Regions from separate parts of the Pseudoalteromonas aliena SW19 genome, predicted to be linked through region 2. Evidence: riboswitches for the same ligand, from Rfam matches in the RefSeq annotation. Region 2 holds a riboswitch; the other holds the start of a gene.
The links. A riboswitch is a leader RNA that binds a small molecule or an ion and turns the genes downstream of it on or off. The one in region 2 is predicted to bind cobalamin.
Positions count from the first base shown of each region.

Region 1 (16,711 bases), on a different contig from region 2:
CGTATACGTACACCGCATTGGCCGTACCGGTCGTGCTGGTAAAAAAGGGATAGCAATATCGTTAGTTGAAGCACACGACATTGGTATTTTATATAAAGTAGAGCGCTACGTTGAGCAAAAATTAAAACGCCGTGTAATTAAAGGTGTTGAACCACAGCATAAAGAAGCGAAGCCACCAGCTAAAAAACGTAAAGACCCAGTAAAAATGAAAGCTAAGAAAAAGGCCAAGGTTAAAAAGAAAAAGTAACCTAAAACATTTTTATACTAAGCCGGCTTTTGTCGGCTTTTTAATGCAAGCCTTACAGGCTCTGCTATTTGTACCTGTTACATATGTAACCCAAGCATGTAACTCATACTCATTTAAATGTAATTTTTGCCCACCTGAATTCCCACTTAATAAAATCCCCTTATATTTCAGTACATTAATCTTGGCATCGAAATTGTATTTACAACGATAACTCAGCCGATGGAATTTCCATATTGTGGCTACACTATCTAACCGTAATGTAAGGATTAAGTTATGAACCGCTTTAAATCAACTATTGCTTTAGTATCATTTTGTTGTTTATTTTTATTAGCTTGCGCTACGAAAGTAAGTGCAGCAACAAGTTTAGCGGTAGTGAGCAGTGTAGCAACTGTACCTAACTTACAACAAACCATTACTAACACGCTACGTACTAACCCTAATTTTGTACTTAACAATATTCGTGTGCAGGTAAAAGATGGTGAGGTAGATTTATACGGCACAGCACAAACAGGTTTTCAACGTGCGTTGGCTCAAAAGTTTTTAGAAAATATGGATGGAGTAAAAATTATTCGTAACAAAATCAGCGTTATATAATTTCAGAGCGAAAATTTTTGAGCGGTTAGCCGTTACACAAAAATTATCAAATATTTCAGACACCTTTAAAGGAGATATAACATTTTAACTACTACGCTTATCTCCAAGATGTATATACATAAACGCACTCTCTAATATTAAAAATACGTTCACCTAGTTTATAGCCTCAAGCATGGCTGTTATTGACTCATCTACTGTGTTTTTTGTAGCGCTTAGTTGTAACTTTCATAACTAATGTATTGCTATCATAAAGTAAATTTCTGAGTTTCATCATTTAAATTACTCGCCATACGAGATAGCTCACTACTAGATTCTGCAATATCTCTAACCGCTTGCTCCGTTTCAGATATCCCCATATTTATAGCTTCAATATTTCGTGCTATTTCATCTATCGTGGTGGTCTGCTCTTCTGAAGCGGCTGCAATTTGAACAACCATATCAAAAATCCCATCCACTTCTTTTGCTACTTTGTTATTAATCAAATTAGCTTTACTCGCGATTTCCTGAACTTGGGTTGTATGATCAACATTTGTCGTCATCGTTTTTACTGCTGCATTACTCGCATTAACAACGGCTTCAATGATAACTTCAATTTCCATAGTTGATTCTTGAGTCGACTTCGCAAGGCTACGTACTTCATCAGCAACAACTGCGAAACCTCGCCCTTGTTCACCTGCTCGTGCAGCTTCAATGGCAGCATTTAAGGCGAGTAAATTGGTTTGATCTGCTATTTTTTTAATCACGCTTAATACGTTAACTATTTTCTCCGAATTATGACGTAGGTTGGTCACCTCTTGCGCCGTGGCTTGCGTTGCTTCACCTAAAGAAACAAGTGCATTATAAGTGCTATCGTTATTTTCAGAGCCTTCTCGGGCCATAGTCTGAATATTTTCACAAATCAGAGATGCATTTGACGTTGTACTCGCGATTTCTTTTATAGTTGCACTCATTTCGGTTGTAGCAGCAACAACTTGTATAGTTTGCGCTTGCTGCTCTGTCACTGCCAAGCTAGTTTGCTCAGTCACAGAAGCAAGCTCTGTAGCAGTACTGCCTTGCTGAAGTGCAACATTAGATAACTCACTGATCATTTTACGTAGGTTTTCTAGCATAGTGTGTAACGCTACTTGTAGCATGCCTACTTCGTCGTGGGCATGTACTTTAATATTACTGCTTAGATCACCTGCTGCGACTTTCTCAGCAAATAAAGAAGCAACAATAATTGGATTTGCTATTTTTCGGGAAAAGAAAACTCCTATGAAAATAACAATAATTGCAGCCCCCACAATAAGTATCGTACTAAAAATTATACCTTGATTAACCGATTCAAAAGCTTCTGATTCATCTATCTCGCTTAATATAAGCCAGTTAAAATTACCAATTTTTATACTGTTATAAGCAGATAATACATTGTTACCATTATAATCTTTAATTAGGTTAGTGCCTTGCTGGCCATTCAGAGCAAAATTAACAGCGTCAGTATTAACACCATTGTTTTTCACGTTACCTGCAAAGCTTGCTTTTAAAGAGTGCCCCTCTGGATCAAGGTACGAATCAGAGCGCATTAACTTATCTTCGCCAACGAGATAACTTTCTCCCGTTTTACCCATGCCATCACGCACTCCCATTATTTGATTAGTACCTTCACTGGAGAGCTGCAACGCAACTATAATTTCACTATTCTCTACTGGTATTGCAATAAACGCTGCGGGCTCGTCATTACTTGGGGCGTAAGGTTTGTAGTCAACAATACCAAAACGTTTTGAAAGTTTAACTTCCTGAATAAGTGTCCCTAAATTTGAACTCGCGTATTTTCCATTTAAAATATTCGTTTGGTAATCTGATTCTTTTGCTTGGGTATAATAAATTAACCCTTCATCATCAATTAAAAACAGATCGTAATAGCCATATTTTTTAATGTATTCGCTGAAAAAGCTGTCGTAACTGTCTTTATTAATTTGCGGAATAATCATAGCCAATAATTCAATATCAGCCGTTTTTTGCTTAAAATAATCCTCAATTTGAGTGCGTTTAATTTGGTTAATTGCTTCAAGCGATTGCGATATATTATGCTCAACGCGCGACTTAGATTGTAATGTAGAAATGGTGGTCGTTATTAGTGCAGGTAAAATTCCAACGAATAAAAAAATCAAAGTTAATTTAGTTTTCAAACTCCAGTGACTAATTTTTAAAAATAAATTATTTTTTGAATTTGGCATTTATGAGCACTTAATAAATAATAGTTAATTTAAAATTAGCGCATTAAAAAATTAAAACAAATTAAATACCAAAAAAAGCGCGTTTTTACCATGTAAAAACGCGCTGCTTGTAAGTAACTATTTCCCAATACTTTTAGCGAATGGGTTTCACTAACTTATTCACTTTGGCTAGAGTCAGCACCGTCAACACTATCTTTATTTGATGATTGCTGATTAATTTTGTCGCTGATCATGGCATCGAGCTTTTCGCCGCCTTTAATACCAAAGTCGAGTGTGCGAATTGGAAATGGGATACTTATGTCGGCTTCATCTAGTGCTTGCTTAACAGCAACTATGCCTTTGTGGCGTACCGTCATAAAATCAGGCTCGCCAGGATATTTAATCCAAAACCATACCAATAAATTAATGCTGCTATCGCCAAAACCCTCAGCATATACGGCGGTTTCGTCTTTGCGAATAACAAAATCAAATTCATTAATTTTATCGGTAATAACTTGGGATGCTTTTTCTATATCGTCACCATATGAAATACCCACGGGCACTTCTATACGTCTTACTCCTAGGGTACTGTAATTTTTTAGCACATTTCTAAATAGCACTTTATTAGGCACAAGTATGAGCTGTCCGTGAAAGCTCTCTATGAGCGTGTTACGCAGGTTTATTGAATGCACTGAACCAAACACATCGTCTGTTTCGATCACATCACCCGTTTTGAATGGCTTGCGCACACCCATTGCTATACCGGCGATTAAGTTTTCGGTCATATCTTGAAATGCAAAACCAATGGCTAAACCAACAATACCCGCCCCCGCTAATAACGAGGTTACCGTGCCTTTTAAACCCATAAAATCGAGCGCGATAAATAAACCAACACACAGTACAATAACTTTGAATATTGACGCCATCAAATCGGCAATTTGTTTTGAGTCAAGAGATCGGCGCAACAAGTTTTTCATTAAACGGCCAGCAAAACGCGCCAACATTGAAAATACGATGGTTATAACTACAGCGACTATAAAATTAGGGATATGACTGATAACCACGTCAAACCACCCTCCGAGCTTTTCCTCTATTAGTTTTTCGGCATCGCCAATTGACGGTATACTGATCATTTTATTTGCACCTATTTAATTAGTGTTCTCATTAATACCATTTAGGTAAGCAAGTTTAGCGCCAGCATAAAAAAGCCATGCATGGCATGGCTAAAGCGATTTAATTCAAGAAGCTTTTAATTTTGTTCGTCGCGCATAAATACCGGCTCTAGCTCTTTAACTGTTGCCTCAGGGCTAAAGTAATAACCTGCTACCGTAAACTCTTTAAGTTGGCTTAACTGCGTTACTTTATTTTCGATAATGTAGCGCGCCATCATGCCACGTGCTTTTTTAGCGTAAAAACTAATTACTTTATATTGGCCATTTTTACAGTCTTTAAAGTGCGGAGTGATAATTTGTGCATTAAGCGCTTTTTTATCAACCGCTTTAAAATATTCGTTTGAAGCAAGGTTAACTAAGTATTGTGCGTCTTGCGCCTTTAATACGTCGTTTAACTTATTAGCTATTACGCCCCCCCAAAATTCGTATAGGTTTTTACCGCGTGAATTTTCAAGCTTAGTGCCCATTTCTAATCGGTAAGCTTGCATTAAATCCAGTGGTTTTAATAAACCGTATAAACCCGACAATATACGTAAGTGGCTTTGTGCGTAATCAAGCTCGCTAGCTTTAAGCGTGCTTGCATCCAAACCGCCGTATACATCGCCATTAAAGGCAAGCACGGCTTGCTTAGCATTACTTTGTGTAAACGGCTGCGCCCACTCGCTAAAGCGTGCTGCGTTAAGCCCAGAGAGCTTATCGCTAATTTTCATTAAACTGCCAATTTGCGCTGGTGTTAGTTCACGGCATACTTTCATGAGCGCTTCGCTGTGCTCTAGTAATTCAGGTTGAGTGAACTTGTCTGTTGCGGGTGGCGTTTCGTAATCAAGATTTTTTGCAGGTGAAATAACAGTGATCATAGTTAGCTATTGACTTGTAATTTATTTAATGTCAATTTCAACATTAAATGAAACGAAAAGCACGTTTTGTTTAAATAAATCCTCCCTTAATAACCCATGCATTGCCGTTTTTCTATTGATAAGGACATAAGACCTATCAAGCATTGTCACACTGTTGCAGTATGGATTAGATATATTAAGGTGTAGATTTTTCTTTTAACTTGCTTGGAATGAGGAAAGCAAATGACTTCAGCTCTACAAAGGCTAAAACAACATTCATCTATCGTAGCCGACACTGGCGATATTGAAGCGATCAAAAAGCATCAACCAGAAGATGCAACCACAAACCCGTCGCTTTTATTAAAAGCGAGCGAGATTGAAGCATATAAGTCTTACCTAGATAAAGCTTGGAGCTATGCAAAAGAAACCGAGCAAGAACCTGCTAAACAACTTGAACTAGCATGTGATTACTTTGCCGTATTGCTTGGTAAAGAAATTAGCGCCATTGTACCTGGTTATATTTCTACTGAAGTAGATGCGCGCCTTTCGTTTAATACCCAAGCTACGATTGATAAAGCACATACCCTACTGAGTCTTTACGAAAAAGAAGGCGTAAGCAAAGACAAGATTTTAATTAAAGTTGCGTCTACGTGGGAAGGTATTAAAGCCGCTGAGCAGCTAGAAAAAGAAGGCACTAAATGTAACCTTACTTTATTATTTAGCGATGCCCAAGCTCGCGCATGTGCCGATGCAAACGTATTTCTAATTTCGCCATTTGTTGGCCGTATTTTAGATTGGCATGTTGCTAACGGTATGGAAAAACCGACCGATCCGCTACAAGATCCAGGCGTTCAGTCTGTGCGTAGCATTTTTGAATTTTACAAACGCCATGACTACAAAACAGTTGTGATGGGTGCTAGTTTCCGTAACTCGGGCGAGATTATTGCTCTTACTGGTTGTGACAAGCTAACTATTAGCCCTAATCTTTTAGAAGATTTAGGCAACCTTGAAGGCGCACAGGAATACTTGCTAGAAAGCGATGTTCCACAAGAGCCAAAACCAGAGCCGCTTACAGAAGCGCAGTTCCGTTGGTTACATAACCAAGATGCTATGGCAACTGAAAAGCTAGCTGAAGGTATTCGCTCTTTTGCTGATGCACAAGAACAACTAGAAGCACGTTTTAAAGCAATGTAACTTGCGATACAAACGTACTTTAAAAAACGTCGCATTTGCGGCGTTTTTTTTGTGCCTGAAATAACTTCTATCTAGTAAAACCTTCATCAATACATCACACTTATGTAACATTATTGTCACTTTTTTATTCTATTTTAGCTAGGCCTGTGGTATAGGTATTCTTGAGGTCACAAAATCAATAGGAGAAGTTCATGGATAGCCTAAACGATATATTAGAGATACTAGAAGGTCCTGATACAACACGGAAAACCTCTCAGAAAAATAAAAAAAGAAAATGGCGTGAAATAGAAGCAATAAAAGATAAGCAACGCCTTCGTAAAGAACTACAAGAACTAGACTATTTTACAGACAGTATTGCAATTGATGAGCTCGATTTTTAATTCAATACACACCAACTAAACAAAAAGGCTTCCAGCATATGGAAGCCTTTTTTAATGTTTTTAAACCATTTGAGCTCTTTGAAAGAAATTAGATTTGCCAGTTAATTGGCTTTTCACTTTGAACTTGTAGTAACTCATTCGTTTGTGAGAAATGCTTACAGCCAAAAAAGCCTCTATGCGCCGAAAGCGGCGATGGATGCGGCCCTTTTAAAACATGATGGCGAGCGCTGTCTATACCCTTACCTTTTTTTTGTGCATGTGCACCCCATAAAATAAATACCACACCTTCGCAGTACTTATTAATATGTGCAATTACATTATCGGTAAATTGCTCCCATCCTAAATGCTTGTGAGAATGCGCTTGCCCTTGCTCAACGGTCAATACGGTATTGAGTAAAAATACGCCCTGATCTGCCCAACTTTGCAGGAACCCGTGATCTGGAATAGTAAAACCAGTAATGTCGGTAGCTAACTCTTTATACATATTTTTAAGCGACGGCGGCAGTTTTTTTACATCAGGCAATACCGAAAAACACAAACCATGCGCTTGCCCTTCACCGTGGTATGGGTCTTGCCCTAAAATGACAACGCGGATGTTATTAAGCGCTGTGGCATCAAAAGCACTAAACACTTGAGGTTCAGGCGGATAAACAGCAACACCTTCATTGCGGCGATTAGCCACATACTCTAACGTTTGTTGCATGTAAGGTTGCTGCAATTCACTTTCTAAAAATTTAGCCCAATCGCTCATTGTATACTCTTAATCTGTTTACGTGATGCGTCTATTTTATCACACATATCAGCCAGCCCATCTAGCATACGCGGCGAAAAACGATGTAATAAGTCGGCATTTACGCTAATAAATTGACCATTTTTAACGGCTGGTACTTCTGGCCATTTTTGCCAATTAACAACTGGTTGTGGCGTTTTTGATTTTTCATCAGGGATAATGATAACTTGTGGCTTGGTAACAATGACATTTTCGATACTAATTTGCGGATAATCTGTAACGCTCTGTGCAAATACATTACTTACATGGCATGTTTCTATTAGCTGGCTGATCCATGTATTTTTGCCTACTGACATCATAGGTTCTGGCCATAACTGATAAAACCCAGTTATATTTTTTTTACCTAGCTGGCTTTTAACAATCGCGTTTAGCTTTTGTTTAAATGCGTTAGCGGCTTGTTGGCTTTGCTCAATATTTCCTGTAAATTCACCAAAAGTAAGTAACTCGTCGGCAACAGCGTCGATTGTGGTTGGGTTACTCAAATATACTTTTATACCTAGGCGCTCTATTTGGGCTAAATCTTCGCTTTGATTTCCACTTTTCCACGCAATAACTAAGTCGGGTTTAAGCGCCAATACTTTTTCAAGGGAGATACCGTAATAACCCCCAATGCGCTCAATACTTTGGGCCTCAGCAGGGTAATCAGCATAATCAACTGTACCCACGATATTATCGCCCGCCCCGATGGCAAATAGGTTTTCGACTATGTGCGGTGCAAGGGCAATTATTCGCAGCTTTTTAGAATCCTCTACCTGCTCTGCAAATGTATTACTCGATACGCTAAAAAACAGTAGCCCAATAAAAAACGCTCTAAACATTAGTAATCAAACCCTTCAAGCGCTTTTATACCTGAGTCGAATGCGTGTTTTACATTACGCACTTCGCTTACTGTATCGGCAAGGTCTGTTAAAGTACGATGCGCTGCACGCCCTGTAATAATAACCGACTGCATTGGCGGGCGGTTATTCAGCGCCATTACTACTTCATCTAAATCTACATAGCCATAGGTCACCATATACGTAAGCTCATCAAGTAATACTAAATCAATACTGCTATCAGCAAGCATACGTTTTGACTCTTGCCATGTTGCCTGCGCGGCTGCAGTATCGGCTTCTTTATTTTGCGTATCCCAGGTAAAACCGGTGTTCATTACAACAAATTCAACGCCTGCTCCTTGTAATAAATTACGCTCGCCGCACTCCCAAGTACCTTTTATATATTGGCAAACGGCCGCTTTTTTACCATGTCCCACACAGCGTGCTACAACGCCAAAGCCCGAGGTTGATTTACCTTTACCGTTACCGGTAATTACCTGAAAAATACCTTTTACATCTTGTGCGGCGGCAACACGTGCATCCACTTGTTCTTTTACTTTTTGTTGGCGCTGCTTGTGCTTATCGTTGTTTTGTTCAGTCATTATTGTGCCCTTCATAAATCGAGATAATTTGCTGTATGTTTAAATGCGTTTCGCACATGGTTGCTAATCGTTCTAACTGCTGCTCACGGTGATCAACAATACTAATTGGATTAATTGAGGCGCTTGGTTTTACCCATTTTAAAATTTGCGATGTAGCATCGGCTTCATCAAACAAGCCATGTAAATAAGTGCCTGCAATGGCGTTATCATCGCTAATAAAACCATCAAACGCAAAACTATGGGGGTGACTTTCATCAAAGCTTAAAAATGGCTTATTAAGCGCTGTACCCTGGCTAATTCCTGCATGTATTTCGTAACCACTACAGGGGGTTGATTGGTTATTTAAAAGCAGTGTAGCGGTTATTTTAGTTAATACTTTTTGCGTTGCCAGCGTGGTTTCAAAGTCGCATAGGGCAAGTCCATTTACTTGTTTTAATGACGACTCAATACCATCGGGATCGTTGAGCGTATTGCCCAGCATTTGCATGCCACCACAAATACCAAGTACTTTGCCACCATAGCGTAAATGACGCTTAATTTGTGTGTCCCAACCTTCATTTTTTAAAAAGGTTAGATCACCTAGCACGTTTTTACTGCCTGGTAGAATGATCAGATCAACGTCTGGGATCGTTTGCGTGTGGCATACATAATTTATATTAATATGTGGGTGCAAACGCAGTGCATCAAAATCGGTGTGATTACTAATGTGTGGAACGAGCAACACTGCAATATTAATTGTGGCGTTAGTTACGTTATTATCAATTGCGACAGCGTCTTCTGCGTCAAGTGCTAAGCCGTGCAAATAAGGTAATACACCAAGTACGGGTTTATTTGTATAGTCTTCAAGCCAATCAAGCCCGCCTTGCAGTAAACTGATATCGCCTCTAAAGCGGTTTATAACAAAGCCTTTTACACGCGCTTTTTCTGACTCGCTTAACAACGCAAGCGTGCCCACTAAATGGGCAAACACACCCCCTTTATCAATATCGGCAATGATAATTACAGGGCAATCTACCTCTTCGGCGTACCCCATATTAGCAATGTCATTTTCACGCAGGTTTATTTCAGCAGGGCTACCTGCTCCTTCAACGAGTAGTAAATCAAAACGTTTCGCTAAGCGGTTATGTGAAGTAATTACCGCATCCATCGCCACTTTTTTATAATTATGATAAGCACCCGCTTCCATATTACTTATCGCTTTTCCGTGAATAATCACTTGTGCGCCAGTGTCGCTATTAGGCTTAAGTAATATAGGGTTAAAGTCGATTTCGGGCTCCACCTTTGCAGCTATTGCTTGTAGTGCTTGGGCGCGGCCAATTTCGCCGCCATCTTTAGTTACGGCGCTATTGAGTGCCATATTTTGAGGTTTAAAGGGCGCAACATTTATCCCTCGCTTGGCAAACACTCTACAAAGCGCTGCAACTAAGGTACTTTTACCTGCGTCTGATGTAGTGCCTTGCACCATTAAGGTTTTCATGGAGTTACACCTTTGATTTTCTAAAAAATAACAAACTTAAAAAGAACACGCTACCAATAGCAGCAGTAATAACACCGACGGGTAACTCTTGGTTTTTTAGTAATGAACGCGAAAGTACATCAACCCACACCATAAATGTACCACCCACCAAGCTGGTTACCAGTAATCCAGTTATGGAGCCTTGAGATATAAAAAAGCGCACAATATGTGGCACCATTAACCCTACAAATCCTATGCCGCCGCACATAGCCACCAGCACAGCGGTAATTAGCGAACTTAAAACCAGCATGAGGATTCTAAAGCGCTGCACTCTTACGCCTAATGTAATTGCACTTTCATCGCCAAGTAGCATGGCATTGAGTTGCCTTCTAAAACTCAGCATTAAAAATGTACATAATGCGATTACCAATAAAGGCAACCAAAGCGTAGCCCACTGCGCACGCGCAAAGCTGCCCAGCGTCCAAAATAAAATAGCGGCTACCGCCTGAGGATCGCTCCAATAAAGCAATAAGCTGGTAAACGCGCTAAATAAAAACGACAGAGCAACGCCTGCTAATAACATTGATTCTACCTGTGCACTTTGTTGCCTACCTGCAATAAGTATTAATAAACTCATAGCGAGTAAACTACCTAACAATGCCGCTGCCGATAACATAAAACCGGCGCTAATGCCGGATAGCGCCATAAGTAACACCACCCCAAAAGAGGCACCCGACGATATCCCAAATAAGTAAGGATCGGCTAACGGATTGCGCGTTACCGTTTGTAAAATAAGCCCCGCAATGGCTAAACCAGAGCCGGCTAAAAAGGCGAGTAATGTACGTGGCATTCTTAGCTCGTAAATAATACGCGTATTAAAAGAGGCATCATTTGAGAGCAAAAAACTATTAAGTACATCTTGCAATGAGATCTCTGCTGCGCCAAAACTAAGTGCTGCAAATAAGCTAAATAAAGCAGCTGCAGCACTTATAAATAGCGCAAATGAGTGGCGAGTATCAACAGCGCTCATATTATTCATAACCGTAAAAATAAGTGATATGAGGGATGCTACTTCCAGATTGCGATAGCTGTGGGTGGTTATTTACTTGAGCGCAGACACCAAAAACCTCACCGAGCATATTTTCGGTTAATACCTCTGTAGGCGTGCCTGAATGCGTAATTTCACCGTTTTTAATAACCACTAGTTCATCGCACATTGCAGAAGCTAAATTGAGATCATGAAACGATGCAAATACCGTAACACCCAACGATTTAGCCAGCTCCATTACCTGTATTTGATATTTAACATCCAAATGGCTGGTAGGCTCGTCCATTATTAACAATTGAGGTTGCTGGACTATGGCGCGGGCAATAAGCGCCCTTTGCTTTTCACCACCTGAAAGTGATTCAAAGCTTTGATCACTATGATCTGCCAACCCTACGGTGTTAATAGCTTGGATGATTTTTTGTTTATCAATGTTAGTTATTGAGCTAAATAGCGATTTATGAGGCGTTAGCCCAAGCGTAATAACGTCAAATACGCTTAAGTTAAATTGCGACGGGGTTTCTTGTAAAACAACCGCTACTTTTTTTGCGTACTCATCACTTTTTAGCTGCCAAATATCGGTGTTGTTAAATTCTATAACACCTTCAGTTGGTTTATTAAAACGATATAAACAACGCAATAAGCTCGATTTTCCTGCGCCATTGGGACCAATCAAACCAACAAATTTACCTGTGGTTATTTTAAGGTTTATTTTTTTAAGGATCGTTTTATTACCAATATCCCATGATACGTTTTTAACGTTTAGTAATGGTGTATTTAATGGCGTTTGAGTGTGCAATAGTCAGTCCTAGACGGGGTTAAACTCACTAAAAATGCGATAAAAATACTAATGCACTACAAGAAAAAATGAGTAAACCCGCTCGTTAAAAGAATTCGTACCAATTGCACTAAATTAGTGATTTATTATAGCGACAAAGAAATAGCACAATAACAAGGTAAAAATTATGACATATACTTGTTCTATATGAATAATTTTTAACGCAGTGAGTAAGTTACTTAATTTGCTAGAAAGATCATGTTTTTAATAAAATTGGTATTATACCATTTGTATCTGACTTAAAGCTTTGCGCTAATTACAGTTGCGGGAACAGTCGAGGTCTCTCACCTCATTCCAAATGAATGTCTATTATGGGCGGCTAAGTAAATAATTTAAAGCAAAAAAAACCGCACTTAAAAGAGTGCGGTTAAAAAGGGAGTGTTTTAACTAATCGTTAAAACTTGTATTCCATACCCAAGCCTAGGTAATCTTGGTCAACATTGTTGTCCATATCGAAGCTTGAGTAAAAACCAAATACTTTAATGTTTTTATTTAATTTGTGATCAATGCCCACTGAAATTGCTGACTTATCATTACTGTCGTCAAAATCCATAGCTTGATATTGCACTTTAAAAGTATTGCTACCCATGCTGTAAGCCGCATTTACTAAATAACCATCAGCTTCTGCGCTACCGTCTACTTTTTCTTGTGTTTGGTACATTGCGCCCAATTTAAAGCCTTCAATTTTACCTTGAATTGACGCACGTACTACATCGTAGCCATTTACTTCACTATCAGCCGCAATAGATGCATATACTGCACTCTTTTTAAGTGCAACATCACCGTAAGTAACAGCCATTGAATAACCATTATCTGCATCCACGTCATCTTCGGCAATAAAAGTAGCAAGTACTTTAAAACCTTCGTATGAGTTTGATGAATAGCTAACTGAATCACCTAAACGATTTTCACCTTTAAATACATTTTTAATATCGCCTTCAAGGTCATTAAATAAATCTAACTTACCTTGAGATTGTTTAAGTGCAGTATCATTACGTCCAATTACAACTTGACCGAACGCACCTTTTAAGCCAACGTATTGGTTACGCGCAGAAATGTTATCGTCATTATCGCCTTTTGAATCAGCATCAGACACATCTACTTGAAATTCAAACTTATAAACAGCTTCTAAGCCGTCATTTATTTTTTCAGAACCCTTTAAGCCAAAACGAGATGCATTACTTTTAATCTCAGTAAAAGACCCTTCACCATCATCAGATGACTGTACCGTTACGTTCGCTTTACCGTACACGTCGACATCCGCGATTGCATTAAAAGATAAACCACTTAATAGTGCTAAGCATAAGCTCGATTTTACAAATTTCATGTTATTTCCTTGGATAATCACAAAAGACTAATTTTTTAAAACAGCTGCATTTTGTCACCGCTAAATGACACTAATATTACAATGGAAATATTAATGTCTTTTTTAATTAATAAAAATGCATTAAATATGAAACCAAAACAACATGAAAATCAAATAAACGACCGCACCTACTTACCTATTTTAACGACAGGCTTGGCGTCATTTGCGTTAACAAGCTAACTAAGGTTTCTATTAACTCTTTCTGTTCGTTATCTCTATGATAGGCAATAAATACATCCCTTGACGTATTTTCTACATCTTTTACATGAAATAACTCACCAGTTTCTAAATGCCCTTCTACTAATACTTTAGGTATAAATGCACTACCGCCACATTGCAATATTAAATCAAGTGCAATACGCCCTGTGCTAGTTCTAAAGTAAGGCGGTGTTTTACCAGTGAATTGACGAGCATGCCAAAGTGAGAAAGTAGTCCCCCAATCAACATACACATATTGGTTGTCAAAAAAGTTCTCGTTAGTTGCAGTATCGTACCCACTCACGGGAATGATTGGCAGTTCACAAATACGCTCAACAACAAGCTCATCTACTTTAGGGGGATCAAATAAAATAGCTAAATCGAGCGTACGCTCTAGCAATAAACGAGTACTTTCTTGTTGTGCTTTAACTTCAGCGACCAACGACACGCCCGGCATGGCCGATACAATGTTAGTAATACCGAATTGTAAGAATGCATCCCAAATATTAGGCGTTCCAGCTAAGCTAATTTGTTTGTGCATGTTATCAGCAAGTGCAACATCAACTTTAGCACGTTGCATACCCGTAATAATCATTTGCGCATGCGGCAATAAACGCTCACCCGGTGCTGTGAGTTGAATATTATTACGCTGGCGTATAAATAAATTAACACCAAGCCCTTGCTCTAATTGACGAATTCTAAAACTTACTGCAGACTGCGTAATGTAAAGGTTTTCGGCCGCTTTACCGAAGTGGCGTGTGCGCACGACTTCAACAAATGTTTTTAATAAATCGATATCCAATTTTTTATCCTCACGATAAAAATAATTTGTTTAATAAATTGCCAAACTTGCATCATACTCCAGCTAATTAATAGGGTATGAGGATAAAGCTATGAGCAATAACATTTCATTACTACGCCAAGCATTTGTTAGCCAACGTCAATTTTATGATGATCAGAATTTTCCACGAGGCTTTAGCCGCAGCGGAAACTTCACCTTATTAGAAGCCAGTATCTTAGAGCAACACGGCGTTATTTTAAAAGGTTTATACAGCAAGACAATTGAACCGCAAAATGAACACCAAAAACAGTTTTTAGCCGTGGTAACTGGCTCACAAGAACCAACCAATCCAGTCGAGCGCACTTGGGTTAAATACTTAAAGCTAACGACTTGTAAAACTAAATTCCATACATTATTTGGTCGCTCAAAAATATCAAACCCAGTGCCTATTAGCCAAGACTATTACTCTGAATCTGATAGCCTGTAAGTACCTAAGTTATTTGCTTTTTTGCGTTTTAGCAGTTACAACTTATATAAGCAAATAATTTTGCAAAATATAAACAAGGTTGTTACGTGACGCGAAAATTACTGATAGTTGAAGATACGCCAACAATCGCGCGAGTGCAAAAGCACATCGCGCTTAAGGCTGGGTATGAGGTTGATATAGCAGAATCATTGGCACAGACAAAAGAACTTATAAGTAAGAATAACTACTTTTGTGCTGTTGTCGATTATATTTTACCCGACGCCCCGTCAGGTGAAGCAGTACCCTGTACTGTACAGGCCGAAATTCCTACAATTGTTATGACGGGTAATATCGACAAAAAAACCCGTGAAACAGTAGAAAAATACCCAATAATTGATTACATCATTAAAGAGAATAAACAAGCTTATCAGTATCTCGAAAAACAATTATTAAGACTCCCTCGAAACGAAGATATAAAAGTGCTAGTTGTTGATGACTCTGCACCTACACGACATTATATTTGTAGCCTACTGACACGTCATAAATACCAAACATTACAAGCTGAAGATGGAAAAGAAGCACTTGCCATGCTTGAGGCAGCCCCTGATATCTCTGTTATTATTACTGATAATGAAATGCCAAATATGAATGGTGATGAGTTATGTACCGAAATACGCCGTTTATATAACAATGATGAGAAAGCAATAATTGGTATCTCAGGCGCTGATTCATCTGATTTATCGACGCTGTTTTTAAAAAATGGCGCAAATGATTACTTACATAAACCTTTCAATAGTGAAGAGTTTTATTGCAGGCTTAGCCAAAACGTCGATATGTTAACGCTTATAGCAACCATAAAAAAGCAAGCTAATACTGACTACCTTACTAAATTACCTAACCGTCGTTACTTTTTTGAAGAGGCAAGAAAGTCCCTTAAAAAAATTGAACTTGATGAAGGCAATGGCGCATTAGCGATGCTGGATATTGATCACTTTAAAGCAATCAACGATACCTATGGCCATGATATTGGCGACGAAGTGTTAAAAGGTTTATCTATTTGTTTTAGCAAATACTTTAAAAAGTATTTAGTGGCACGCTTGGGTGGCGAAGAGTTTGCTGTTTATTTTGCCGATACCGATAAGCAAGAAGCGCTTAAAAGATTAGAAGGCTTTAGGTATTTTATCGAAACAAACAGCCAAGAGTTTAGCAAAGCTAAAATTAAGTTTACGCTCTCTATTGGCTTTTCAATTGGACCTGTTTATCAAATCGATGAATTATTAAAACAGGCCGACTTAAAACTATACGACGCCAAAGAGTCTGGACGAAATAGAGTGGTTAGCTAAACCACTTCTGCGGCTGTAATAGCCGCTTTTTTTCGTTTGCGTGACTGATGATATGAATCCCAACTAAAAATAGCTAACGCGCTCCAAATACATGCAAATGTAATTAATCTTTCAGCGTCAAATACTTCACCATAAAACACTACAGCTAAAATAAACATGAGGCTTGGCCCAATATACTGGAAAAAGCCCAAGGTAGTATATTGCAAGCGTTTTGCTGCGCCGGTAAAGCAAAGTAGCGGCAGTGTTGTTACTATACCTGCACTAATAAGTAATACACTAGTGTACCAATCGTTTGCAGATAAGTTTGATGTAGCAGAAGGTGCCATTAACCACCAGTAAATGAGGGCGACTGGTAGCAAAATAATTGCTTCTAGCAATATGCCAGGTAGGGCT
Region 1 is NZ_AQGU01000022.1:95,381-112,091, forward strand. It holds gene srmB (ATP-dependent RNA helicase SrmB) at 1-247, shown strand, start outside; gene PALI_RS02650 (BON domain-containing protein) at 521-841, shown strand; gene PALI_RS02655 (methyl-accepting chemotaxis protein) at 1,087-3,057, opposite strand; gene PALI_RS02660 (mechanosensitive ion channel family protein) at 3,213-4,169, opposite strand; gene yaaA (peroxide stress protein YaaA) at 4,286-5,065, opposite strand; gene tal (transaldolase) at 5,288-6,238, shown strand; gene PALI_RS02675 (DUF3545 family protein) at 6,430-6,618, shown strand; gene ung (uracil-DNA glycosylase) at 6,707-7,369, opposite strand; gene PALI_RS02685 (cobalamin-binding protein) at 7,366-8,226, opposite strand; gene cobO (cob(I)yrinic acid a,c-diamide adenosyltransferase) at 8,226-8,825, opposite strand; gene PALI_RS02695 (cobyric acid synthase) at 8,818-10,302, opposite strand; gene PALI_RS02700 (FecCD family ABC transporter permease) at 10,307-11,311, opposite strand; gene PALI_RS02705 (ABC transporter ATP-binding protein) at 11,313-12,125, opposite strand; cobalamin riboswitch at 12,373-12,512, opposite strand; gene PALI_RS02710 (porin) at 12,559-13,491, opposite strand; gene PALI_RS02715 (LysR family transcriptional regulator) at 13,667-14,530, opposite strand; gene PALI_RS02720 (DUF413 domain-containing protein) at 14,622-14,996, shown strand; gene PALI_RS02725 (response regulator) at 15,083-16,318, shown strand; gene rarD (EamA family transporter RarD) at 16,315-16,711, opposite strand, start outside.
Region 1: linked by a shared signal. The riboswitch ahead of PALI_RS02705 (ABC transporter ATP-binding protein) and the one ahead of PALI_RS11050 (TonB-dependent receptor domain-containing protein) in region 2 are both predicted to bind cobalamin.

Region 2 (16,711 bases):
GAATATTTATGCTTTAATTGCTCTTTTAAGATCAGTAACTTTGAAATGATTTTATGCATTACTTCGATGGCGTTAATACCACGTTCGGGATCGGAGCTATGCCCTGAACGTCCAATTACTCTAATTGCTGTACTCATATGTCCTTTATGTGTAAATACTGGAGTCATATCAGTCGGTTCGCCAATGATACAGCGCGCAGGTTTTAAATTTGGGTGCCTACAAATTTGTTGTGCACCGGCCATTGTAGTTTCTTCGTCGGCAGTGGCGAGTATTAAAATAGGTTGAGTTTGCTGTTTTTCATCAAGCTCACTAATAGCTTGTAGCACAAAAGCAAAAAAACCTTTCATATCAATGCTTCCCAGCCCGTATAATTTATTATCGAGTTCGGTAAGTTTAAATGGGTTGTGATTCCAGCGGCTATCATCAAACGGTACTGTATCGGTATGACCCGCAAGCATTAGTCCTCCATCGCCTTTTCCGCGTCTGGCTAATAAATTATAGCGACCCTTAGCGCCTTCTAGTTCAATAATTTCACACGTAAAACCAAGTGTTTCGCACCATTGTGTAAGTAACTCAATGACGCTTTTATTACTCATACACTGGCTGTCTTCAATTGCACTGATAGAAGGAGCTGCAATCAGTTGTTGATACATAGAAATAAACGATGGCAAAGGCATAAAAAATCCAAAATAAGTATTCAATTTAATTGCATAACAATATAAAAGTATTTATGATGAATATCAATTCACTTTTTAAGCATAAATATATTAAAAGTAACGTTATGAAAACAGTGCGACGATAATCAAAATTCATTAATAAAAGGCTGAATTAGCGCCAAGGCTAGTTTAAGCGAACATTATAGGTAAGTAATAACTAATTTTAAGATAACGAGATACAAATGAATGTAGTGATTATTGGCGCAAGTGGATACAGCGGCGCAGAGTTAGCAAGTTTAGTTGTTAAACACCCAAACTTAACGTTAACAGGCTGTTATGTATCTGAGGGTAGCTTAGATAAAAAAAAATTGCTGAGTGATTTATACCCAGAGCATCTCGGCTTGCTTGACCTACCATTACTTCCTCTTAGTGAATCAGCTTTTCATGACATTCAAATTGGTGCTGATTATGTGTGTTTATGTACTGATCATAAAGTGAGTGTTGATTTAGCACCGCGTTTTTTAGCAATGAGTAAAAAGGTCTTTGATTTATCTGGCGGTTATCGCCTTGCGAGCAATGATGATTACGTTACCTACTATGGTTTTGAGCACAAACATCCTGAGTTATTAAATAAAGCTGCTTATGGTTTAGCTGAATGGAATGGCGATGCAATTGCTGAAGCTCAATTAGTTGCTGTGGCAGGGTGTTACCCTACAGCTGCACTTAATGCATTGAAACCCCTACAACAAGCAGGTTTGTTAAGCGAGCAACGTATTATCATTAATGCGGTGTCGGGTGTAACTGGTGCTGGGCGTAAAGCCAGTGTAGGTACTCATTTTTGTGAGGTATCACTTGCTCCTTATGGTTTATTTAACCACCGTCACGGTCCTGAAATTGAGCAACACCTTGGTCACCAAGTGTTATTTACGCCGCACTTAGGCAACTTTCCTCGTGGTATTTTAGAAACTATTTATGTGCAATTAAAACCAAATGTAACAAGTGTTCAGGTAAATCAAGCGTATCAAGTTCTTGCTAATGAACCTCTTATTCGTTTACTCGGCGATAAGATTCCATCCATTAAAGGCGTAACAAAGCAGCCCTATGTTGATATTGGTTGGCAGCAACAAGGGCAGCAGCTCATTGTAATAGCTGCAATTGATAATTTATTAAAAGGCGCTGCTGGACAAGCTTTGCAGTGCATCAATTTATCAATGAACTTAGATCACACTACGGGCTTAAAAGGAGCGTTTTAAATGAGTAAAAAAACGTGGGTTATTAAACTCGGTGGTGCAGTACTTAATACAGAAAATGCAGCAAAAGCGTTGTTTGATGTACTCAATGAGCAAACAAATGATGAGTTTGTCATTGTGCATGGCGGTGGTGTACTTGTTGATACTTGGTTAAAAGGGGCTGGCTTTGCTAGTGCTAAACACCAAGGTTTGCGTATCAGCCCCGCAGAGCAAATGCCTTATATAGTGGGTGCCCTTGCTGGTTGTGCAAATAAACAATTAATGGCTCAAGCTATTCGTACTGGTCATAAGCCTGTTGGTTTGAGTCTTTTCGAGGCGGGTGTTAGCGCTACACAAAAGTTAAAAGCGCTTTGCTTAGTGGGTAAATGCACAAGCAATGACGATTCTATTGTTAACGATTTACTTAAACTTGGCCGCTTACCCATCGTTAGTTCTATTGGTTTTGATGAACAAGGGCTTTGGTACAACGTAAATGCTGATGAAGCTGCAGCAGCTATTGCGGGTAATTTAAATGCAGAACTTATATTTATGACTGATGTAGAAGCGGTGCTTGATGCTAATAAGCAGCCGTTACATCAACTTGACACAAAACACATTGATACTTTAATTACGGATGGAGTAATTGTGGGCGGGATGGAGGTCAAAGTTAAGACCAGTCTTGACGCTGCCCAACACTTACGACGCGGTGTGTATATTTCCAGCTGGCAAAAGCCAGAAAATTTAATTGCTTTGCTTGAGGGCAAGCACGTAGGAACTAAAATTACACCATAGGTTTATTATGTTTGAGAATTTTTTAACGGGTTTAGAGTTAGACCAAGAAAGCGCACTTAATTTATTAAAGCTAGCGCAAGATATAAAAGCAAAGCCAGAAAAATACAGCAATGTATTAGCGGGAAAATCAATCGTTACATTGTTTGAAAAACAAAGTTTACGTACTCGTTTATCATTTGATATTGGTATAAATCGTTTAGGTGGTCATGCAGTTTATTTAGATCAGCAAAATGGTGCTATGGGCGCACGTGAATCAATTAAAGATTTCGCACTTAATATTTCTACTTGGGCTGACGGTATTGTGGCGCGTGTAAATCAGCACAGTACATTAGCTACGTTAGGTGAGTTCTCATCGGTACCTGTAGTAAATAGTTTGTGTGATTTGTATCACCCATGCCAAGCACTGGCTGATTTTTTAACGCTTCAAGAAGTACATGGCGATGTGAGTCAGCTTAAAGTTGCTTACTTAGGTGAAGGTAATAACGTGACTCATTCATTGATGTTACTAGCTGCTACTTTAGGTACTGACTTTGTTGCTGTAACACCAAAAGGGTGTTCGCCTGATTCACAAATACTTAAAAAAGCAGAGCAAATTGCAGCAATGAATGGTGCATCAGTGATGGTAAGCGACCGTGTTGAAGCAGCTGTTGGTGCAAACGTTGTATACGCAGATACATGGGTATCAATGGGTGATACAACACCGCTTGAGCAAGTTAAAGAAAAATATATGCCTTATCAATTAAATCAGGCATTACTAAATCAAACCGGTGCAACTACGGTTTTACATTGCCAACCGGCACACCGTGAATTTGAAATTACCTCTGAGGTAATGGATGGTCCAGCATCAAGAATTATTCAACAAGCAGAGAATCGCATGCATGCGCAAAATGCTCTGTTAGTGACATTACTAAATCCAAATTTTGTTAAGGAACACCTATGAGTTCAATTAAAAAAGTCGTTTTAGCCTATTCTGGAGGTCTTGATACGTCGGCTATTGTGCCATGGTTAAAAGAAAACTACGGCTGCGAAGTAATCGCGTTTGTAGCTGATGTAGGCCAAGGCGCAGAAGAACTTGAAGGCGTAGAAGCTAAAGCAATCGCCTCTGGTGCATCTGAATGTTACGTAGTTGACTTAAAAGATGAAATGGTAAGTGATTACATTTACCCAACACTTAAAACCGGTTCAATTTACGAAGGTACTTATTTATTAGGTACGTCTATGGCGCGTCCTATTATTGCTAAAGCACAGGTTGAAATTGCACGTAAAGTAGGTGCTGATGCACTTTCTCATGGTTGTACAGGTAAAGGTAATGATCAAGTTCGTTTTGAATCATGTTTTGCGGCCCTTGCCCCTGATTTAAAAGTAATTGCGCCATGGCGTGAGTGGGATTTATCCAGTCGTGAATCATTACTCGATTACTTAGCTGAGCGTGATATTCCCTGTTCAGCGTCAGCTACAAAAATTTATAGTCGTGATGCCAATGCATGGCATATTTCGCACGAAGGTGGCGAACTTGAAGATCCATGGTGTCAACCCACAGAGCAAGTATGGACTTGGACTAACTCTCCAGAGCAAGCACCAGACAAATCAGAATTAGTAACATTAAAAGTTGTTGAAGGCGAAGTGGTTGCTGTAAATGGCGTCGAGCTTAAACCATACGATTGCCTAGTTAAATTAAACGATATTGCATCACCTCATGGTGTTGGACGTGTTGATATTGTAGAAAACCGTTTAGTGGGCATGAAGTCACGCGGTTGTTACGAAACGCCAGGCGGCACAGTTATTATGGCTGCACTTCAAGCAATTGATGAGCTAGTACTTGATAAAGCAAGCCGTAAATGGAAAGAAGTATTGGGTGGTGAATTTTCTCATTTAGTATACGACGGCCGTTGGTTTACACCACTTAAAGATTCTATTTTAGCCGGTGCAGAAGCGCTTTCTAAAGTGGCAACAGGTGAAGTGGTACTTAAGCTATATAAAGGTCAAGTAACTGCGGTTCAAAAGCAGTCACCAAATAGTTTATATAGCGAAGCATTTGCTACATTTGGCGAAGACGATGTGTACGACCAATCACACGCTGAAGGCTTTATTCGTTTATTTTCGCTTTCAAGTAGAATTTCAGCACTCGCTAAAAAGTAAATTATTACGCCCCTGTAAAAGGGGCACTAAAGGGTTTGGAGATATTTCATGGCATTATGGGGCGGACGTTTTTCTACGGGTCCAGATGAGGCGTTTAAGCAATTTAACGACTCTCTTCCCTTCGATTATCAGTTAGCAGAGCAAGATATTATCGGCTCTGTGGCATGGGCTGGCGCACTTGAGCAAGTCAATGTGTTATCAAATGATGAACACAAAAAACTCGTTGCGGCATTGTATGAGTTACTTGAAGAAGTAAAAGGTGATCCACTCGCTGTAGCAACATCAGGCGCAGAGGATATTCATTCACATGTTGAGGCTGCATTAATCGAAAAAGTAGGTGATTTAGCTAAAAAATTACATACAGGCAGAAGCCGTAATGACCAAGTAGCGACAGACTTTAGATTATGGTGTAGAGATACAGCCGAGCATATTTTAAAAGCAATCGCACAATTAAAAGGTGAATTTGTAGCGCTTGCTGAGCGAGAACTCGGTACTATTTTGCCAGGTTACACTCATTTACAGCGCGCTCAACCAGTACTATTTAGTCACTGGTGTATGGCATACGTTGAAATGCTGGAACGCGACGAAAGCCGTTTACAAGACGCTAAAGCCCGTATGAACTATTGCCCGCTAGGCAGTGGCGCGTTGGCTGGCACTGCTTATCCAATTGATCGTCAAGCACTTGCGCAAGGTTTGGGTTTTACTGGTGCGACTAAAAATAGTCTTGATGGCGTATCCGATCGCGATTTTGTTGTAGAGTTATTAAGCTGTGCGTCAATTTCGATGATTCATTTATCGCGTATGTCTGAAGATTTAATATTTTATAACTCGGGTGAAGCCGGCTTTATAGAACTTGCAGATAATGTGACGTCTGGTTCGTCTTTAATGCCACAAAAAAAGAATCCAGACGCACTCGAACTTATTCGCGGTAAAACGGGTCGTGTATTTGGTGCATTTAGTGCAATGATGATGACGCTAAAAGCACTTCCATTGGCTTACAACAAAGACATGCAAGAAGATAAAGAAGGCATTTTCGACGCGATGCCAACATGGCTTGCGTGTATTCATATGGCTCAAGCATGTATTAAAGGTATAAAAGTAAAAGGCGAGCGTACGCTTGCGGCTGCTAAAGGGGGTCATGCTAATGCAACAGAGCTGGCTGACTACCTTGTGGCTAAGGGCATACCCTTTAGGGAGGGGCATCACATTGTAGGTGTTTTAGTGCAGCTAGCTATTAGTGAAAATAAAACATTAGAAGCACTTTCGCTTGAACAGTACAAATCAGTAAATGATGTTTTTGAAGACGATGTATATCCGGTTTTAGAAATAGACGCATGTATAAAAGCCCGTCAAGCTTTTGGCGGCACATCGATAGAGCAAGTAACGGGGGCAATTAAAGCCGCCAAAAAAAAACAGCAAATAACGGTTCGTGATGCAAATCTAGATGATGTTGAGTCAATAGCTAAGCTCATTCAGCACTGGGCTACAGTAGGTGAAAACTTACCGCGTGCAAAAAGTGACATGGTGCATTCTATAAATGAATTTGCGGTTACTGAAATTAACGGTAGGGTAACAGGTTGCGCTTCTTTATATATTTACGATACGGGACTTGCTGAAATACGCTCATTAGGAATAGATCCACACAGTACAGTAACGGGACAAGGAAGGCAGCTAGTTGACCATCTATTAATAAAAGCCAAAAAATTGGCACTAAATAGAGTCATAGTGCTAACGCGTGTACCAGAGTTTTTTGAAAAACAGTGTTTTACATTTTGTACAAAAGAGAGTTTGCCTGAAAAAGTAATGAAAGACTGTGAGCTTTGTCTTCGTAAAGATAATTGTGACGAAGTCGCAATGGAATATATTTTAAAGTTAAGTAAAAGTGCGGAGATCCCGTGTAAATACGTAGCTTAAATTCCCTAGATACAAAAGCGTACGGTTATCCCTGTGCGCTTTTATTCCAATTCGCTTAATTAAGTGGTCTATTTTGAAGTAAGAAAATCTTGTTAATTACAAGGCAAAGTTTCGTTATTTGGTTGTTCTCGGTAATTGCTCTGCATTCATTTACCAGCAATTTTAACGCAATTAACGCCAAGCTTAGTCCTTTAAATTGATTCAGTATTACTGCAAGTAGGTATTTATGCGTGTGACAGCAATTTTGATCCTTAATTTTTTAGCGTCAAAAAAAATTGGCACACTGGTTGCTTTAATATAAACCAAGTAGCAAAAGTGGCTACTTGGACTAAAATAGGTAACGTGTTTACCGGTACAATGGTGTGATTAAAAGTTGCGCCAAATATAACTTTATAAGGAACAATCACATGCAAATTTCAAACAATAGCCAAGTACAGATGCAAGCATACAATAAAACGCAACAATTAAAGCCTGCAATGGAACAAACTACTAGCCCTAAAACCTTACAGTCTGATACAGTAAGTATCTCTCAAGAAGCCATGGCTGCAGCTGGAACTGAACTTCAACGTGGTGGTGGAATAATACCTATTAAACCTAAATGATATATAAAGGCTATGGATGTTTTTAACTGAGTTTTTTGGCTTTTTTTCGTTATCTGCTCTCACAATGTGGGGTTTTCTAATGGCGTTCTTCTTTAATGCCTTTGTTTATTCCCTTAGTGTAAAAAGAAATACAACCTTATTACTCAGTTCATTTGTTATGATGCTCTCATATACAGTGTCAGATTACTTCTTTACATGGTTATCGATAAAAACAACTGTTTTATTAGATTGGGCTATATATGATTTAATCACTATTGCCATTCTTACTGTGGCTTTTTTAATTATTAAGAAATCAACTCCCTCATTTTTATATTTAATTGTAGGTTTAACAATTAACTCCTCTTTATTTTTATCTATGTATATAGATATGTATATATACAAAAACCAAGAACCTTGGTTTCTTTGGAATATATACACATTTTCAGTAAATATAATTGACTTGATGATGATTGTAGCTCTAATAACAGATAGAGATTTTTTAGGCCTTCACATACTTAAAAGTAAATTCGTTAGCCTTTTAAAACCTAAAAAAAACTACAAAAGGCTATAACTATAAGTATAGGTTGTGTTTGTATTTTTTAGCTAACTTGCAATAACTCACGATGAAAACTTATTACCTTGGGTAATCTCATTAAGGTGTTTTGTAGTCATATCTGACTATATTATCTAGAGCAGAAAAGCACTTAATTAGCGCATGCTTATAATGCGCTAATGCGGTCAATGGCTATTAAGAGTCACAGCCTAATTTGGTTTTTAAAGCCTTTACTATAACAGGGTCTACAAATTCGCTGACATCACCATTGTGACGCGCCACTTCTTTAACAAGTGTTGAGGAAATAAATGAGTTTCTCTCTGCTGGGGTTAAAAATACGCTTTCTAAATCTGGGTTGAGGCGGCGATTCATATTAGCGAGTTGAAACTCGTAATCAAAGTCAGATACCGCTCTAATTCCACGAATCAATACATTGGCATTATTATCTCTTGCTAAATCTGCCAGCAGCCCTGAAAAACCAATTACTTTCACGTTATCTAAATGACTTAAAATGGTGTTGGCCAGCTCCACACGTTCCTCAAGACTAAAACAAGGTTTTTTACTCGGGTTATGCGCAATAGCGACTAATACGGTATCAAACATTTTTGCAGCACGCTGAATAAGGTCAGTATGACCGTTTGTCAGCGGATCAAAAGTGCCAGGGTAAATTGCAGTTATGTTCATAATATTCACTATTTATTATTTTAACGTTAGTTTAACAGTGTTTTTTGCACAAATCAGCAATTGCAAATAGCAATGCTTCAAAGGGAATATGTGGGGTAGGAGTGTTATATGGTAGATATTTGTTTATACTGCATAGCCTCTTTTTTAGTGTAACGTAGCCCTTAGATAATTTGAGTATTAGCATATGAATACCAAGGACAAAATAATACACACCAGTATTTCGTTATTTAACGAACAAGGTGAACGTGCAATATCGACCAATCATATTGCGTCGCATTTAGGGATGAGCCCTGGTAATCTTTACTATCATTTTAAAAATAAAGAAGACATTATTCGTCATATATTTGCACTTTATCGTGATCATTTAAGCACTCACTTTAAACCAATTAATAAAGACGATGATGCTTTTAGCCATTTAACAGCCTACTTGGACTCGTTATTTGAATTGATGTGGCGATATCATTTTTTTTACGACAATCTAGGTGATATTTTATCGCGAGATGCCTATTTAAAGCAGGCCTATATTGACTTTCAATTAGAGTTATTAGAGCAGGTGCGTAAGATTATTATTGGTTTACGTGATAGTGAAATGATTGCTATAGATGAAGAAGATGCTATTGAGCTGGCTCACACACTAAAGCTTACAGTAAGTTTTTGGACGCCTTATATTAAAGCGCGTAGATTAAGTGGGACACTGTTAGAGCAAGATATTTATCATGGTATTTTAAAAGTACTGACATTATTTAGAGCTTACAGTACGGATAAAAGTATTAATAAGCTTAATCAGTTAAGAGATAAATACACTGAGTTAGCACAACATGCCCAAAGTGATATCTAACGATTAAGTTTTGGTTATTTCCTAGACGCTGAATTTTTTGTTATAATCGCGCGCCAAATGTCTGGGAGCGCGAATTCCCGCAGTCTAAGAGTGAACTATGCTTAAATTTATCGTCAAACTACACCCTGAAATAGCCATTAAAAGCCGTTCAGTCCGTAAACGCTTTACCAAAGTGTTAGAAAATAACATTAAGATTGTATTGCGTCGTGTTGACGAAAAAGTACAAGTAAGAAATAACTGGGATAATATTTCAGTTGTTACCAAGCTTGAAGATGCACAAGTTCGCCTTGAGTTTATCGACAGCCTTAAGCGCATACCTGGTATTGTTCAGTTTATTGAAGTAACCGAAACGCAATTTGAAACACTCGATGATATCTATCAAAAAACCATCGCTTTAGTTGGTCATACTATTGTAGGTAAAACCTTTTGCGTACGTGCTAAGCGTATAGGGCAACACGACTTTACCTCAACTGATTTAGAACGCTATGTTGGCGGCGGGTTAAATCAGCACATTGAAGGCGCAAGCGTTAAACTTAGCCGCCCAGAAGTGACAATACGCCTAGAAGTAAAAGACGATAAAGCTTACATTGTTTCGCAAACGCATTTTGGTATGGCGGGCTTCCCGTTGCCAACTCAAGAAGATGTACTTTCGCTGATGTCTGGTGGCTTTGATTCTGGCGTAGCAAGCTATCAAATGATTCGAAAAGGCGCGCGTACACACTTTTTATTCTTTAATTTAGGTGGCGCAGCGCACGAAATTGGTGTTAAACAAGCAAGCTATTTTTTATGGAAAAAATACAGTTCAACACACAAAGTTAAATTTATAACTATTGATTTTGAACCCGTTGTCGCTGAAATTTTAGAAAACGTTGAAAACAGCCAAATGGGTGTCGTGCTTAAGCGTATGATGATGCGCGCGGGGAGTGTTGTAGCGCAAAAGCTAAACATTCAAGCACTTGTTACCGGAGAAAGTATTGGGCAAGTATCTAGTCAAACATTAGCTAATTTAAGCGTGATTGACCGTGTTACTGAAACGCTTATTTTACGCCCGCTTATTCAAAACGACAAACAAGAAATTATCAACCTAGCTCGCCAAATTGGTACCGCCGAAATGGCCGAAACGATGCCAGAATACTGTGGTGTTATTTCTAAAAAACCGACTGTTAAAGCCAAAATTGAAGTAATAGAAGCCGAAGAAGAAAAGTTCGACTTTGATGTGCTTGATACGGTTGTAGATAATGCACGTATAATGGATGTGCGCGATATCGATGTTGAGGCTAAGCAAGAGCTAAAAGAAGCTGAGTCAGTTGCTGATTTACCTGCGGGCGCGGTTGTTGTTGATATTCGCTCTCCAGAGGAAGAAGACGCATCGCCACTTGAGATAGACGGAGTTGAAGTTATACACTTACCATTTTTTCGCTTAGCAACTAAGTTTGGTGATTTACCAAAAAATACGGACTATTATTTATATTGTGATAGAGGCGTAATGAGTCAGCTACAGGCACTTATGTTGCAAGAGCAAGGCTTTGATACTGTAAAGGTTTATCGTCCATAAAAGTTAAAAATTGATATAAGCGTGGTTTATACCACGCTTTTTTTTGCCTGAATTTTAGCTAATAACTGATTATTATAGGGGGTTTTAATATTATAAACTTTACCCTGTTCATTAATATAACCACACATTGCTGTTATTTCAGTTGGCCTCTCGTTAATCACATCTTGTTGCATGGAAGAGTAATTTTGCGCTGTTAGTTCCATTACGTTATAGGCTGTAGTTAGTGCATTAATTAAAGGAATATTAAGGCCTTGTGCTTTTGCAATGTTACATGCTTCAGTGAGTAAATTGATGATCATTGAATTGTATTGGGGATCGCGAAGTTGGCCATTTTTAACGTTATGTAATGCACTTAATGGATTTATGGCAATATTAACGAATAGTTTCTCGAATCGTAGTTGTTGTATGTTGCTTGTAGCGTGTAGCTTTGGAATACTTTTTAAAGTGTTAGCCATAGTTGATATGTTTTTAAGTGCTAAACTATTGCAGCCACCAATTACACTTTGGCCTTCACCGGTATGTTGCACAATGTATTGATTCGATTTAAAGCCTGCCATACTTGTTGTTAAAAAGTAGAGAGCTTGGCTTGGGATTAATTCTGACTTTAATTCTTCAACATTACCCATGCCATTATGTGAAAGTACTATATTTGTGTGCTCAGTTAAGTAAGGCTTTACCTGCTCAAACGCGCTTTGCACTTGAAAAGCTTTCACAGTCATTAATATCACGTCAAATTTTGGTTGTGCAGCTAGTTGATTTAGTGAGATGAAGCGGGCATTTATTTTTTGTGAGGCACTGTTTTTACGACTATAAAAGCGCGTATTATTTGTAGCTTTACGTGTTAAAACATAAACGTTGTGTTGGTTACTTAAAAAATGACTTAAAAGTAAACCAATTGCACCATCACCAACAACAAGAATATTAGTCATAAGGATTCTTTTTGCGAGGAGTAAAAATCACTCTGAGTAAAAAATAGCTAGCTGCACCTGCAAAATCGGCAATAAAATCACCTATAGATGCTTGCCTGTAAGGAAGGGCATCTTGCATTATTTCGATGCAAGCGCCATAACCTGCTAGTAACAATATTTGTGCGTATAAAGGTAGCTTAAATGCCTTATCCATTATTATGGCAAGTACGAAAAAAATCCCAAAGTGGGCTACTTTATCAATATGAGGGAATAAACTTGTAACCCCTCCTTTTATTTCTTTGGCAAATAAAAAGGTAAACGCTACGATACTGATCAAAAAAATTGCTTGATAAACACGCCTTGTCACGACAAATCCTAAAATCGCTTAAAAAAGAGACCGAAGTATATCAAACTAATTTAGTATCGCACCTGAACAAGATGCAGAAAAATGTAAAGATTTATTATTTTAGCGTTATAATTGCGGCATAAATTAAGATTACACCAATTGCATTAAATTAGTGATCTATTATAGCGATAAGAAAACAGCTCAATAATAAGGCTAAAATTATGATACATAGTTGTTCTATATAAATAATTTTTAACGTCGTTAGTGAGTTATTTAATACGCTAGAATAATCATGTTTTTAATAAAATTGGTATTAGACCGTTAGGAGAAGCCAGTGCCTTCATTTGATATTGTATCTGAAGTAGAAATGAACGAAGCTAAAAACGCAGTCGATAACGCAAATCGTGAACTAGAAACACGCTTTGACTTTAGAGGCGTTGATGCATCTATAGAGTTAAACGATAAAACAATTAAATTAAAAGCCGAAGCAGACTCTCAGGTTATGCAGTTATTTGATATTTTGGCGAACAAAATATCTAAGCGTGGCATGGACGTATCAAGTTTAGAGCTACAAGATATTAGTCGTGCAGGCAAAAATGTTTTTCGTAATGTAGGGTTAAAGCAAGGCATCGAAAAAGACATGGCTAAAAAAGTTGTAAAAGCCATTAAAGACTCGAAAGTTAAAGTGCAAGCGGCGATTCAAGGTGAAGAAGTACGTGTAACAGGTAAAAAACGCGACGACCTTCAAGAAGCAATGCAGGTTGTGCGCAGCGCCGATTTAGGCCAGCCTTTCCAATTTAAAAATTTCCGTGATTAAAACACCTTCAAAAATCTAGCTAACCAGCTAGGGGGTTAATTAAAAGCCAAACAGCAGTGTTTGGCTTTTTTGTTATATGGGCTTGCTCTTTCATAACTCACATTGGTAAATCTGTATTTAGCTATATAGACGTCCATTGACATTTATCAACAAAATACTCACAATAGCGGCATATTTTCAAGGTGCTTGCTAAACGCTTCAAGTTAATAAGTTTTTAGCAGGATAATCGGGAAGTTGGTGCGTTTTCATGATGACTACAAACCCAACACTGCCCCCGCAACGGTAAAGTGCGGCATGTTTTTATGTGCTTACTGAGTCCGGAGACCGGCCTTGATGCAATCTTACTTACTTAAATCTTTGCGGTGGGCAAAGGTAGGGGATCTCATGCTAAACAAAACAACCCTTGGCGTTGCAATTTCTGCTGCGCTTTCATTTTCTGCGTCTGGTGCAGAACAATCAATTGAAAAAATAACCGTTACAGCTAATAAGTTTGAGCAATCAATTAATGATGTTTTAGCGAGCGTAAATGTTATTGAACGTGCTGAAATAGAATCAAGTAACGTACGCGATTTACCAGCATTACTAAGTAAACAGGTGGGTTTTCAAGTTAACCCAAACGGTGGTTTTGGTCAAAATACAGGTGTTTCACTGCGTGGTACGGGCTCTGGCGATACGTTGATTTTGATTGACGGTGTACGTACAGGTTCTGCAACCCTTGGTATAAAAGCATTAAGTAATATCCCTCTAAATAGTATTGAACGCATAGAAATTATTAAAGGTTCTCGCGCAGCTGTTTATGGCTCTGATGCACTCGCTGGTGTTATTAATATTATTACGCGTGAATCAGATAACTTATCTCTAAGCGCTACATTTGGTTCAGACTCTTATCAAAATTATCAAGTTGCAGGCTCTGTAAAATCAGATGATATAACTACAGCATTTAACGCAGGCTTTGAAAAAACAGATAACTTTGACGTACTGCAAAGCGTAGCACCAGATGAAGATGGCTATGAAAATAAAAATCTTGGTTTTAAAGTAAATTACACAGATGCACACTACGGTAACTTTAAGTTATTAGGTCAATACAGTGAAGGTTTTGCAGATTACGACAGTCGCTTTAGCCCTGCCACAAGTACTGTAGAAATAGGTGATTTTAAAAACTATCAGCTTTCTGCAGGTTGGAGTAAAAACTACACGAACCAATCGCACAGCATTGATTTAGCGCTTGCAACGGATAACTCTGATAACACTTATGTTAATTTTTCTACTGGTATGCCAATAACAAGTACATTTATAACTAAACGCACACAGGTCGATTATAACGGCCAATACCGACTATCTAATAATTTTAATATTAGTGGGGGTATTAACTGGTATAACGACGATGTATCGCAAAGTTCTACTATATTTGAAGTGCAAGAACGTGACGTACTGGCTGTGTTTGTAGGAGCTTACTACGATGCAGATAAAGTGCTGGCTAATTTAACTGTTCGCCAAGATGATGACGAGCAATTTGGTGACGAAATAACATATACCGCAGCTGCTGGTTATCGTTTATCTAAAGATGCAACGTTTCGTATAAATCAAAGTACTGGTTTTAAAGCCCCTACATTTAACGATTTATATTTTCCAGCTTTTGGTAATCCTAGTTTACAGCCAGAAAAATCAGTAAACCGTGAACTTGGATTAAATATCGATTTTGATTTTGCGCAAGTTGATGTTGCAGTTTTCAGAAACGATATTGAAGATAAAATTGATTATAATACAAGTTTTGCGTTAGCTAATATTAATGAAGCGCGTTATGAAGGCGTTGAGTTTAGCCTTTCTCAACATATTTTTGGATTTGATAGCAACCTTAACTTTGCTTATTTAAGTGCTGAAAATAAAGAAACTGGCGCAGAGCTACGCAATGTTGCTAAACGCACATTTAACTGGGAACTTGCAAAGCAGTTTGGTGCATTTGATGCAAGCTTAGATATGCAATATCGTAGCGATCGCCAAGGTGCTAAGGCGCGCTTAGGCTCATATACACTTTGGAACTTAGCGGGTAATTATCAAGTAAATGAACATATTGAAGTTTCGCTTCGTGTAGAAAACTTATTTGATAAAGAGTATAACGCTGTTGATTCGCACGTAGATGCTACAACAGGTAAAGTGTACTACTATAACACGCCAGAGCGTCGCTTTTTTGCAGGCGCAAGTTACCAGTTTTAATCGTTAAAGAGTAAAAAATACAAAAGCCCGATTTAAATTGGGCTTTTTACTGTACGACTAAATTTATTCACTCAGTTAAAAACTCTTCGAACACGGTTTCAAACTTATGTAATTTTGGCGCGATTAAAATACTGCAATAACCCTGCTGTGGGTTTTCATTGTAATAGTCTTGATGATAGTGCTCAGCTGGGTAATAAGTGCTAGCAGGGCTTACCTCAGTAACAATTGGATTACTTACATGACTTTGCAGTTGAGCTATTATCTCATTGGTTTGTTTTAGCTGGGTGTCATCATGATAATACACAACGCTTCTATACTGTGTGCCTATATCGTTACCTTGGCGATTCAATTGTGTTGCATCATGCAGTGTGAAAAACATTGCTAACAGTGTTTCAAAGCTAACTACAGTCGAGTCAAAGTCAATTTCAACGACCTCAGCGTGACCGGTTGTGCCTGAGCATACAGAATCATATGTTGGGTTAGTAGTTTCGCCGCCGGTGTAGCCAGAACTTACGGTTAGTACGCCATTTACACGTCTAAATGCAGCATCTATACACCAAAAACAGCCGCCACCAAATGTTGCTACTTGCGTTGTTGAGCTCATAAGTATTCCTAAAATGTATATGGGGTTTAAAGGCGAGCATAAATTGTATGCGCCGTAACAACAAGGTTACGGCGCAATTAAGAAGCTAGATCTCTTCTAGTGGTTTTTCAGCGGCTTGTTTGTCTAATTTTTGCTGCAAAAACTCAGGTGATTGAGTGTTACGTGCAAGTGCATAATATGCAGCTGGTACAACAAAAAGAGTTAGCAGGGTTGATACAATAACACCGGTAAATACGACTACACCAATGACCATACGGCTTTCAGCACCTGGGCCTGAGGCAAGTACTAAAGGCACTGCGCTCATAACGGTTGTTAATGACGTCATAATGATTGGGCGCAAGCGCTGTGTAGCAGCTTGTAATATTGCTTCACTAAATTCAACGCCTTTATCGCGTAATTGGTTAGTAAATTCAACAATCAAAATACCATTTTTAGCGCTTAACCCGATGAGCATAACAATACCTATTTGGCTGTAAATATTTAAGGTAAGCCCTGTAGCCCAAAGGCCAAACATAGCACCCATTAAACCAAGTGGTACGGTAAGCATAATTACAAACGGGTGCATAAAGCTTTCAAACTGCGCCGCAAGTACTAAAAAGGTCACGGTTAACGCGAGTATAAATACGTAGGTCATTGCTGATGCGCCTTCGTAATAAAGTTGCGACTCACCTTTGTAGTCTACTGCACCGTCTATATCGTTTTCCTCAGCAGCGACTTCGTTTAAAAAGTTAAGTGCTTCTTCAAGCGTATAGCCATCTGCTAAGTTGGCGCTTAGCGTTATTGCGCGCATACGGTTGTAACGGTTTAAGCGTGAGGCTGTTGCTTCCTCTTTTAAGCTGATAAGGCTATCAAGTGGCACTAGTTCACCGCTACGTGATTTT
Region 2 is NZ_AQGU01000025.1:1,217,904-1,234,614, reverse strand. It holds gene argE (acetylornithine deacetylase) at 1-677, opposite strand, end outside; gene argC (N-acetyl-gamma-glutamyl-phosphate reductase) at 899-1,909, shown strand; gene argB (acetylglutamate kinase) at 1,910-2,677, shown strand; gene PALI_RS11105 (ornithine carbamoyltransferase) at 2,685-3,617, shown strand; gene PALI_RS11100 (argininosuccinate synthase) at 3,614-4,816, shown strand; gene argH (argininosuccinate lyase) at 4,865-6,730, shown strand; gene PALI_RS11090 (hypothetical protein) at 7,138-7,332, shown strand; gene PALI_RS11085 (hypothetical protein) at 7,349-7,882, shown strand; gene coaD (pantetheine-phosphate adenylyltransferase) at 8,060-8,548, opposite strand; gene PALI_RS11075 (TetR/AcrR family transcriptional regulator) at 8,733-9,386, shown strand; gene thiI (tRNA uracil 4-sulfurtransferase ThiI) at 9,484-10,941, shown strand; gene PALI_RS11065 (ketopantoate reductase family protein) at 10,968-11,870, opposite strand; gene PALI_RS11060 (VanZ family protein) at 11,863-12,216, opposite strand; gene PALI_RS11055 (YajQ family cyclic di-GMP-binding protein) at 12,530-13,012, shown strand; cobalamin riboswitch at 13,176-13,359, shown strand; gene PALI_RS11050 (TonB-dependent receptor domain-containing protein) at 13,397-15,226, shown strand; gene msrA (peptide-methionine (S)-S-oxide reductase MsrA) at 15,294-15,830, opposite strand; gene PALI_RS11040 (efflux RND transporter permease subunit) at 15,916-16,711, opposite strand, start outside.